2 regions of the Nonomuraea fastidiosa genome follow, and region 1 is predicted to be linked to the other one. Evidence: riboswitches for the same ligand, from Rfam matches in the RefSeq annotation. Region 1 holds a riboswitch; the other holds the start of a gene.
What was found. Region 1 has a riboswitch for glycine ahead of gcvT (glycine cleavage system aminomethyltransferase GcvT). Riboswitches for the same ligand answer to the same signal wherever they lie in the genome.

Region 1 (4,160 bases):
CGGCCTGTTCGTACGGGCCGACGTGACCCGCGAGGACGACGTGATCCGCATGTTCGCCACCGCGCACGAGACATACGGCAGCGTGGACATCGCCTTCAACAACGCCGGCATCTCGCCGCCCGACGACGACTCGATCCTGGAGACCGGCCTGGAGGCCTGGCGGCGGGTCCAGGAGGTGAACCTGACCAGCGTCTACCTGTGCTGCAAGCACGTCATCCCGTACATGCGGCGGCAGGGCAAGGGCTCGATCATCAACACGGCCTCGTTCGTCGCGGTCATGGGGTCGGCGACCTCGCAGATCTCCTACACCGCCTCCAAGGGCGGCGTGCTGGCGCTGTCGCGGGAGCTGGGCGTGCAGTTCGCCAGGGAGGGCATCAGGGTGAACGCGCTGTGCCCCGGCCCGGTGAACACGCCGCTGCTGCAGGAGCTGTTCGCCAAGGACCCGGAGCGGGCGCAGCGGCGGCTGGTGCACGTGCCGATCGGCCGCTTCGCCGAGGCGTCGGAGATCGCGGCGGCGGTGGCGTTCCTGGCCAGCGACGACGCGTCGTTCATCACGGCCAGCGAATTCCTGGTGGACGGCGGCATCTCCGGCGCGTACGTCACACCGCTGTAAGAGGGGGCGCGGGTCTAAGGGGACACGCCATGCGGCGTCCGGTCATCGGCATCACCTGTTACGTCGAGCAGGCCACGTTCACGGTGTGGCGGGACACGCCCGCCGCGCTGCTGCCGCATGCGTACGTGGAGAAGGTGGCGGCGGCGGGCGGGCAGCCGGTCGTGCTGCCGCCGGCCGGTGAGCCCGCCGCGCTCGTGGACCGGCTCGACGGGCTCATCCTGGCGGGCGGCGGCGACATCGACCCGGCCAGGTACGCCGCGACGCCGCACGAGCGCACCGGCTACGTGCGGGAGTTCCGCGACGCGGCCGAGTTCGCGCTGCTGCGCGCCGCGCTCGACGCCGGCCTGCCCTACCTGGGCATCTGCCGGGGTCTCCAGGTGCTGAACGTGCTGCTCGGCGGCAGCCTGCACCAGCACCTTCCGGACGTCGTGGGCCACACCGGCCACTGCCCGGGTCCCGGCCGTTTCGGCGACCTGCCGGTCACGCCCGTGCCCGGCTCGCGGCTGGCCAAGGCCCTGGGTGCGGAGCCGCTGCCGGTCCCCCACTACCACCACCAGGCCGTGGACCGTCTCGCGCCCGGCCTGGCGGTCACCGCGACGGCGGCGGACGGCACGATCGAGGCGGTGGAGCTGGACCGGGACGCCCTCACGATGGCCGTGCAGTGGCACCCGGAGGTGGCGGCCGACCCGAAGCTCTTCGAGGCGCTGGTGGCGGCCTGCTGAACCCTCGCCGGACGGCGAACGCGACAAGACCCCCATAACACCACTAGGCTGGCGGGCATCACCGATGAAACCGTGCGGGAGAGTGCCCTGACAGCCGGTCAGGGCCCCTGAAGGAGCAAGCCCTCCCCGCGAACCTCTCAAGGCAAAGGACCGCACGGCTACGGTGTCTCTGGAAAGCAGGCCCTCGGGGCCTCGCCGAAGGTGAAAGTCCGGCAAAAGTCGGGCGAAGCTCTCAGGCACCGATGACAGAGGGGGAGGATGCTGGCATCCACTCCTGTCCTGAGGTGCGACCAATGTCCCGACCGACACCGCTCCGAGACGTTCACGAGAGCCTCGGCGCCACCCTGACCGACTTCGCCGGCTGGCTCATGCCGCTCCGGTACGGCAGCGAGTCCGCCGAGCACCGCGCCGTCCGCGAGGCGGCCGGGCTGTTCGACCTGTCGCACATGGGCGAGATCTTCGTCACCGGCCCGCAGGCCGCCGAGGCCCTCGACTACGCGCTCGTCGGCCACCTGTCGGCGCTGGCCGTCGGCCGGGCCCGCTACACCATGATCGTCAACGAGCGCGGCGGGGTGCTCGACGACCTCATCGTCTACCGCCTCGGCGACGAGGAGTTCATGGTCGTCGCCAACGCCTCCAACTACGAGAAGGTCGCCGCCGAGCTGACCGGGCGTGCCAAGGCGTACGACGCGGTCGTCGAGGACCGCTCCGACCAGTACGCGCTGATCGCCGTCCAGGGCCCGCGCTCGCAGGAGATCCTGGCCACGCTCACCGACGCCGACCTGGACGGGCTCAAGTACTACGCCGGCCTGCCCGGCACCGTGGACGGCCGCAAGGCCCTCATCGCCCGCACCGGCTACACCGGCGAGGACGGCTTCGAGCTGTTCATCCACAACGCGGACGCCGTCCCGCTCTGGCACGCGCTCACGGCCGCGGGCGAGCCGCACGGGCTCAAGCCGGCGGGCCTGTCCGCCCGTGACACTCTCCGCCTGGAGGCCGGCATGCCGCTGTACGGCAACGAGCTGACCGCGGAGCTGACCCCGTTCGACGCGGGGCTCGGCAGGGTGGTGAAATTCGACAAGCCCGGTGACTTCGTCGGCCGGTCCGCGCTGGAGGCGGTCAAGGACGACCAGCCCAGGCGCAGGCTCGTCGGCCTGGTCGCGCGGGGCCGCCGGGTGCCGCGCCACGGTTACCCGGTGACCCGAGACGGCGCGGTCGTCGGCGAGGTCACCAGCGGTGCGCCTTCCCAGACTCTGGGCAAGCCCATCGCGATGGCCTACGTGGACAGCGGCGCCGATTCTGGCCTGGCTGTGGACATCCGGGGCAGCCATGAACCTGTGGACCTGGTCGAGCTGCCCTTTTACAGGAGGAACAAGTGAGCAACATCCCTGACGACCTGAGCTACACCAAGGAGCACGAGTGGGTGCGCGGCGTCGAGGACAGCGTCACCGTGACCGTCGGCATCACGGACTTCGCCGCCGAATCCCTTGGTGACGTCGTCTATGTGCAGCTCCCGGAGGTCGGCAGCAACGTCGAGCCGGGTGACTCCGTCGGCGAGGTGGAGTCGACCAAATCCGTGAACGAGGTCTACACGCCGGTCGGCGGCGAGATCGTCGAGGTGAACCAGGCGGTCGTGGACGACCCGAGCCTGGTCAACAGCGACCCGTACGGCGAGGGCTGGATGTTCAAGGTCCGCGTGGAGGGCGACCCCGAGGACCTGCTCTCGCCTGAGGAGTACGCCGCGCTCACCGCGGGCGACTCCTGACCCACCCGCCGGGGCCCGCGCGGCCGGGCCCCGGCCCTTCATGAAAGGCGCACATCAATGGCGATCAGCGTCTTCGACCTGTTCAAGATCGGCATCGGCCCGTCGAGCTCGCACACCGGCGGCCCGATGGCCGCCGCGCACAAGTTCGCCCGCGGCCTGCACCAGGACGGCCTGCTCGACCAGGTGGCCCGCGTGGAGGTCATCCTGTACGGCTCGCTGGGCCTGACCGGCAAGGGCCACGGCAGCGACAAGGCCGTCCTGCTCGGCCTGTCGGGCGACAAGCCCGAGCTGGTCGACGTGGACACCGTGGACGCCCGCATCGCCGCCATGCGCGAGTCGGGCACCGTCACGCTCTTCGGCGTCCGCGAGATCCCCTTCGTCGTCGGCGAGCACCTCGTCTTCGAACGCAAGATCACGCTGCCCGAGCACCCCAACGGCATGCGCTTCACCGCCTGGTCGGAGTCGGGCGAGCGGCTGCGGGAGAAGGTCTACTTCTCCGTCGGCGGCGGCTTCGTGGTGGACGAGCAGGCCACCGGCGCCGACCGCATCAAGCCGGACGACACCGTGCTGCCGTACCCGTTCAGCACCGCCGAGGAGCTGCTCAAGCACTGCTCGGCCACCGGCCTGTCGATCTCCGCGCTGATGCTGGAGAACGAGAAGGCGTTCGGCCGCACCGAGGACGAGATCAGAAGCGGCCTGATGAACCTCTGGCGGGTCATGTCGGAGTGCGTCGCGCGCGGCATCTCCAAGGAGGGCGTGCTGCCCGGCGGGCTGAAGGTCAAGCGCCGGGCCAACCAGCTCCACCGCCGCCTGCAGTCAGAGCCGCCGGAGAAGGACCCGTTGCAGGCGATGGACTGGGTGACGCTGTTCGCGCTGGCCGTCAACGAGGAGAACGCGGCCGGCGGCAGGATCGTCACTGCCCCCACCAACGGCGCCGCCGGCATCATCCCGGCCGTGCTCACCTACTACACCCGCTTCGTCCCCCACGCCGACGACGACGGCGTCATCCGTTTCCTGCTGACGGCGGGCGCGATCGGGGTGCTGTTCAAGCAGAACGCCT
Region 2 (4,160 bases), 2.1 Mb from region 1:
TTCCCCGATGTGACGATCTCCAAGATCAGGTTCTTGGAGGGCGAAGGGCTGATCGAGCCCGAGCGCAGCCCCTCCGGCTTCCGCAAGTTCACCCACCTGCACGTCGAGCAACTGCGCTTCATCCTGACCGAGCAGCGCGACCACTACCTGCCGCTGCGCGTGATCAAGGACAAGATGGCCGAGAGCTTCGGCCGGCCGCGCGCGGTGCAGCAGGCGCAGGAGGTCAAGCTCAGCCGGGCCGAGCTGCTCGAGAGGGCGGGCATCGACGACGAGACGCTCACCGAGCTGGAGGACTACGGCCTGCTGGCCCCGGTGGCCAGGCGCTACGACGAGGAGGCGCTCAAGATCGCCCGCACCGTCGGCGCCCTGGCCCGTTTCGGCCTGCACGCCCGGCATCTGCGGGCGGTCAAGGCGGCGGCCGAGCGCGAGGCCGGGCTGGTCGAGCAGACGGTCGCCCCGATACTCAAGCGGCGCCGCCCTGGAGCCATCGGAGAGGCCGACGAGGTCGCCCGCGAGCTGTCGAATCTTCTGCTCGACCTGCACGCATCCCTTGTGCGCACGGAGGTGCGGTCGGTCCTGGGTCGTTGACGACGAAGCGAGCTGGGAGGCGAGGGCACATTCCGGGCCCACCGGGTGTTACGTTGAATTGCAGGAACCAGTCAGCAGAAGCGATGTTCACAAGCTGTGCCGGGTGACCGGTCAGGAATACGGAGCAGCCCGTGTTGCAGATGGAGGTCGTGGGCGTTCGAGTTGAAATGCCCACAAATCAGCCGATCGTCTTGCTCAAGGAGGCACACGGGGAGCGGTTCCTTCCTATATGGATCGGCATGACCGAAGCCACGGCCATCGCACTGGCCCAGGCTGAGGAGCCGCCGCCGCGGCCGCTCACCCACGATCTCTTCCGAGACGTGCTGAGCGCCCTGGGTGTGGGCCTGCGAGCGGTCAACATCGTCGCCCTGCGCGACGGCATCTTCTTCGCCGACCTGGTGTTCTCCAACGGCGTGGAGGTGAGCGCGCGGCCGTCCGACTCGATCGCGCTCGCCCTGCGTACGGGGGCGCGGATCTTCGCCAGCGAAGAGGTCGTCCAGGAGGCCGGGGTGATCATTCCGGACGACCAGGAGGACGAAGTGGAGAAGTTCAGGGAGTTCCTTGACACGATCACTCCTGAAGACTTCGGCAGGGCGGGGTAGGTATTTCAGTGCATTTACGCTTCACGACGCGCCGAGCCGGATCGTTGACTGAGCATGGTCACGGTCCTACGGTGCAAGTGAAACCCGTGGCCGCCCTTTACGAACCCCCAGATCAGGCCACGGGATGAGAGAAAGCCGGAGGTCCGCGTGGCGGTCAGCAGCGGCGAGGGAAAGACGGCCGGCCAGGAAGATCCGGTGCGGCGCGAGAGCGCGCGGCAGCGTGCCGGAGAGCAGGGACTGCTCTTCGACGAGCAGCCGACGGCGCTGCCGGGTGACATCGGATACCGCGGGCCCACGGCCTGCGCCGCCGCCGGCATCACCTACAGGCAGCTCGACTACTGGGCGCGCACGGGCCTGGTAGAGCCCACGATCAGGGCCGCGCACGGTTCGGGCTCACAGCGGCTCTACAGCTTCCGCGACATCCTGGTGCTCAAGGTCGTCAAACGGCTCCTCGACACCGGGGTGTCGCTGCAACAGATCCGTACGGCCGTCCAGCACCTGCGTGACCGCGGGGTCGCCGACCTCGCCCAGATCACGCTCATGAGCGACGGCGTCAGCGTCTACGAGTGCACCTCGGCCGACGAGGTGATAGACCTCCTCCAGGGCGGGCAGGGCGTGTTCGGCATCGCGCTCGGCCGGGTCTGGCGCGAGGTCGAGGGATCCCTCGCGGAGCTGCCGGGGGAACGAGCGGCGGTCGAGGACACCGTCCCGGCCGACCACCCCGCTGACGAACTGGCCCGCAGGCGGCGCGCCCGCCGCATCGGCTGACCTGATCACTTCCGTACCGCTCGCACCCGGGGGAACGCCGCCCGGGGCGGGGCACGCAGGGGAGCGGAGAGGCGGCACAGCGTCACCACGCCATCAGGCCCTCACCGCCGGACCTGCGGTGAAGTGCGCCCTTCACGCGTGGTGCGGTGCACGGCAATCCCGGCCTAACGTAGTAATCTAGGACAGCAAAGCTGACGACCCCGTGCGGGAGAGTCCCCGGGCACCGTGCCCAGGGCGCCGAAGGAGCAACCCTCCCCGGAATCTCTCAGGCAACCGGTACCGCTCGGGCGAGGCGACTCTGGAAAGCAGGCGCGCCCGCCAGGCGTGTCTCACCGACGGTGCAAGCCCTGCGTCAGGGTGAAGCTCTCAGGTCGTGGCGCCGCGCAACGCGTGGCCCGCGCTGACAGAGGGGGAGATCCGGCACTCGCCCGCGCCCCGGCGCCGGTCTCCGAAAGCCTCGGGAGGCACACCATGACCGATCTGTCAGCTCCGCCGTTCTCGTCCAGGCATATCGGCCCCTCCGAGTCCGAGCAGCAGCGCATGCTCGAGGCCGTGGGCTTCGAGTCCGTCGCCGACCTCGTGGCCGTGGCCGTCCCGGAGTCGATCAGGGCCAAGGACCGGCTCCGGCTGCCCGCCGCGATCGGCGAGGCCGAGGCCATCGCCGAGCTGCGCGCTCTGGCCGGCCGCAACAAGGTCCTCACCTCCATGATCGGCCTGGGCTACTACGACACCGTCACGCCCGCCGTCATCCGCCGCAACCTGCTGGAGAACCCGGGCTGGTACACCGCCTACACGCCGTACCAGCCGGAGATCTCGCAGGGCCGCCTTGAGGCGCTGCTGAACTTCCAGACGGTCGTCTCCGACCTCACCGGCCTGCCCGTCGCCGGCGCGTCCCTGCTCGACGAGGGCACCGCCGCCGCCGAGGCCATGACGCTGGCCCGCCGGGCGGGCAAGTCCAAGAGCAACGTGTTCGTGGTGGACGCCGACGCGCTGCCGCAGACCAAGGCCGTGCTCGCCACCAGGGCCGAGCCGCTCGGCATCACGCTCGTCGAGCACTCGCTCGACGGTGAGCTGCCCGAGTGCTTCGGCGTGCTCGTGCAGTACCCGGGCGCCTCCGGCCGGCTGCGCGACTTCCGCGACGTCGCCGCCGCCGCGCACGACAAGGGCGCGCTCGTCGTGGCCGCCGCCGACCTGCTGGCGCTCACGCTGATCGCCGCCCCCGGCGAGCTGGGCGCCGACATCGCCGTCGGCTCCTCCCAGCGCTTCGGCGTGCCGTTCGGCTTCGGCGGTCCGCACGCGGCCTACATGTCCGTACGCGACGGGCTGCAGCGCCAGCTCCCCGGCCGCCTGGTCGGCGTGTCCGTGGACGCCGACGGCGACCCCGCCTACCGGCTGGCCCTGCAGACCCGCGAGCAGCACATCCGCCGCGAGAAGGCCACCAGCAACATCTGCACCGCCCAGGTGCTGCTGGCCGTCATCGCGAGCATGTACGCCGTCTACCACGGCCCCGAGGGCCTGCGCCGCATCGCCCGCCGCGTGCACCGCCAGGCCAGCGCCCTGGCCGAGAGCCTGAAGGGCGCCGGCATCGAGGTCGTGCACGGCGAGTTCTTCGACACCGTGCTCGCCCGCGTGCCCGGCAGGGCCGCCGAGGTCGTGGCCGCCGCCGCCGAGCGGGGCATCAACCTCTGGCAGGTGGACGCCGACCACGTCTCCGTCGCCTGCGACGAGAAGACCGGCGCCGCCGAGCTGGCCGCCGTACGCGCCGCGTTCGGCGTCACCGGCGACGCGATCGAGCCCGAGCAGGCCCCCGACGCGCTGCCCGCCTCGCTGCTGCGCGAGAGCGACTACCTGACCCACCCGGTCTTCCACCAGCACCGCTCCGAGACCGCGATGCTGCGCTACCTGCGCAAGCTCCAGGACAAGGACATCGCGCTCGACCGCTCGATGATCCCGCTCGGCTCCTGCACGATGAAGCTGAACGCGACCACCGAGATGGAGCCGATCACCTGGCCGGAGTTCGCCGCCATCCACCCGTTCGCGCCCGAGTCGCAGGCCGAGGGCTACCGCGAGCTGATCGGCACGCTGGAGAGCTGGCTCGCCGAGGTGACCGGCTACGACGCCGTCTCCATCCAGCCGAACGCCGGCTCCCAGGGCGAGTTCGCGGGCCTGCTGGCCATCCGCGCCTACCATCGCGCCAACGGC

Region 2: it holds a riboswitch for glycine, as region 1 does, so the genes downstream of both, gcvP (aminomethyl-transferring glycine dehydrogenase) here and gcvT (glycine cleavage system aminomethyltransferase GcvT) in region 1, are expected to answer to the same signal.

Annotation. Positions count from the first base shown of each region.
Region 1 covers NZ_CP170570.1:4,705,552-4,709,711, reverse strand. Annotated here, with positions in the region: gene ACFMQL_RS21965 (3-oxoacyl-ACP reductase) at 1-613, shown strand, start outside; gene ACFMQL_RS21960 (gamma-glutamyl-gamma-aminobutyrate hydrolase family protein) at 643-1,335, shown strand; glycine riboswitch at 1,401-1,498, shown strand; gene gcvT (glycine cleavage system aminomethyltransferase GcvT) at 1,629-2,714, shown strand; gene gcvH (glycine cleavage system protein GcvH) at 2,711-3,100, shown strand; gene ACFMQL_RS21945 (L-serine ammonia-lyase) at 3,158-4,160, shown strand, end outside.
Region 2 covers NZ_CP170570.1:6,829,864-6,834,023, forward strand. Annotated here, with positions in the region: gene ACFMQL_RS31235 (MerR family transcriptional regulator) at 1-588, shown strand, start outside; gene ACFMQL_RS31240 (bifunctional nuclease family protein) at 720-1,190, shown strand; gene ACFMQL_RS31245 (MerR family transcriptional regulator) at 1,338-1,958, shown strand; glycine riboswitch at 2,154-2,250, shown strand; gene gcvP (aminomethyl-transferring glycine dehydrogenase) at 2,430-4,160, shown strand, end outside.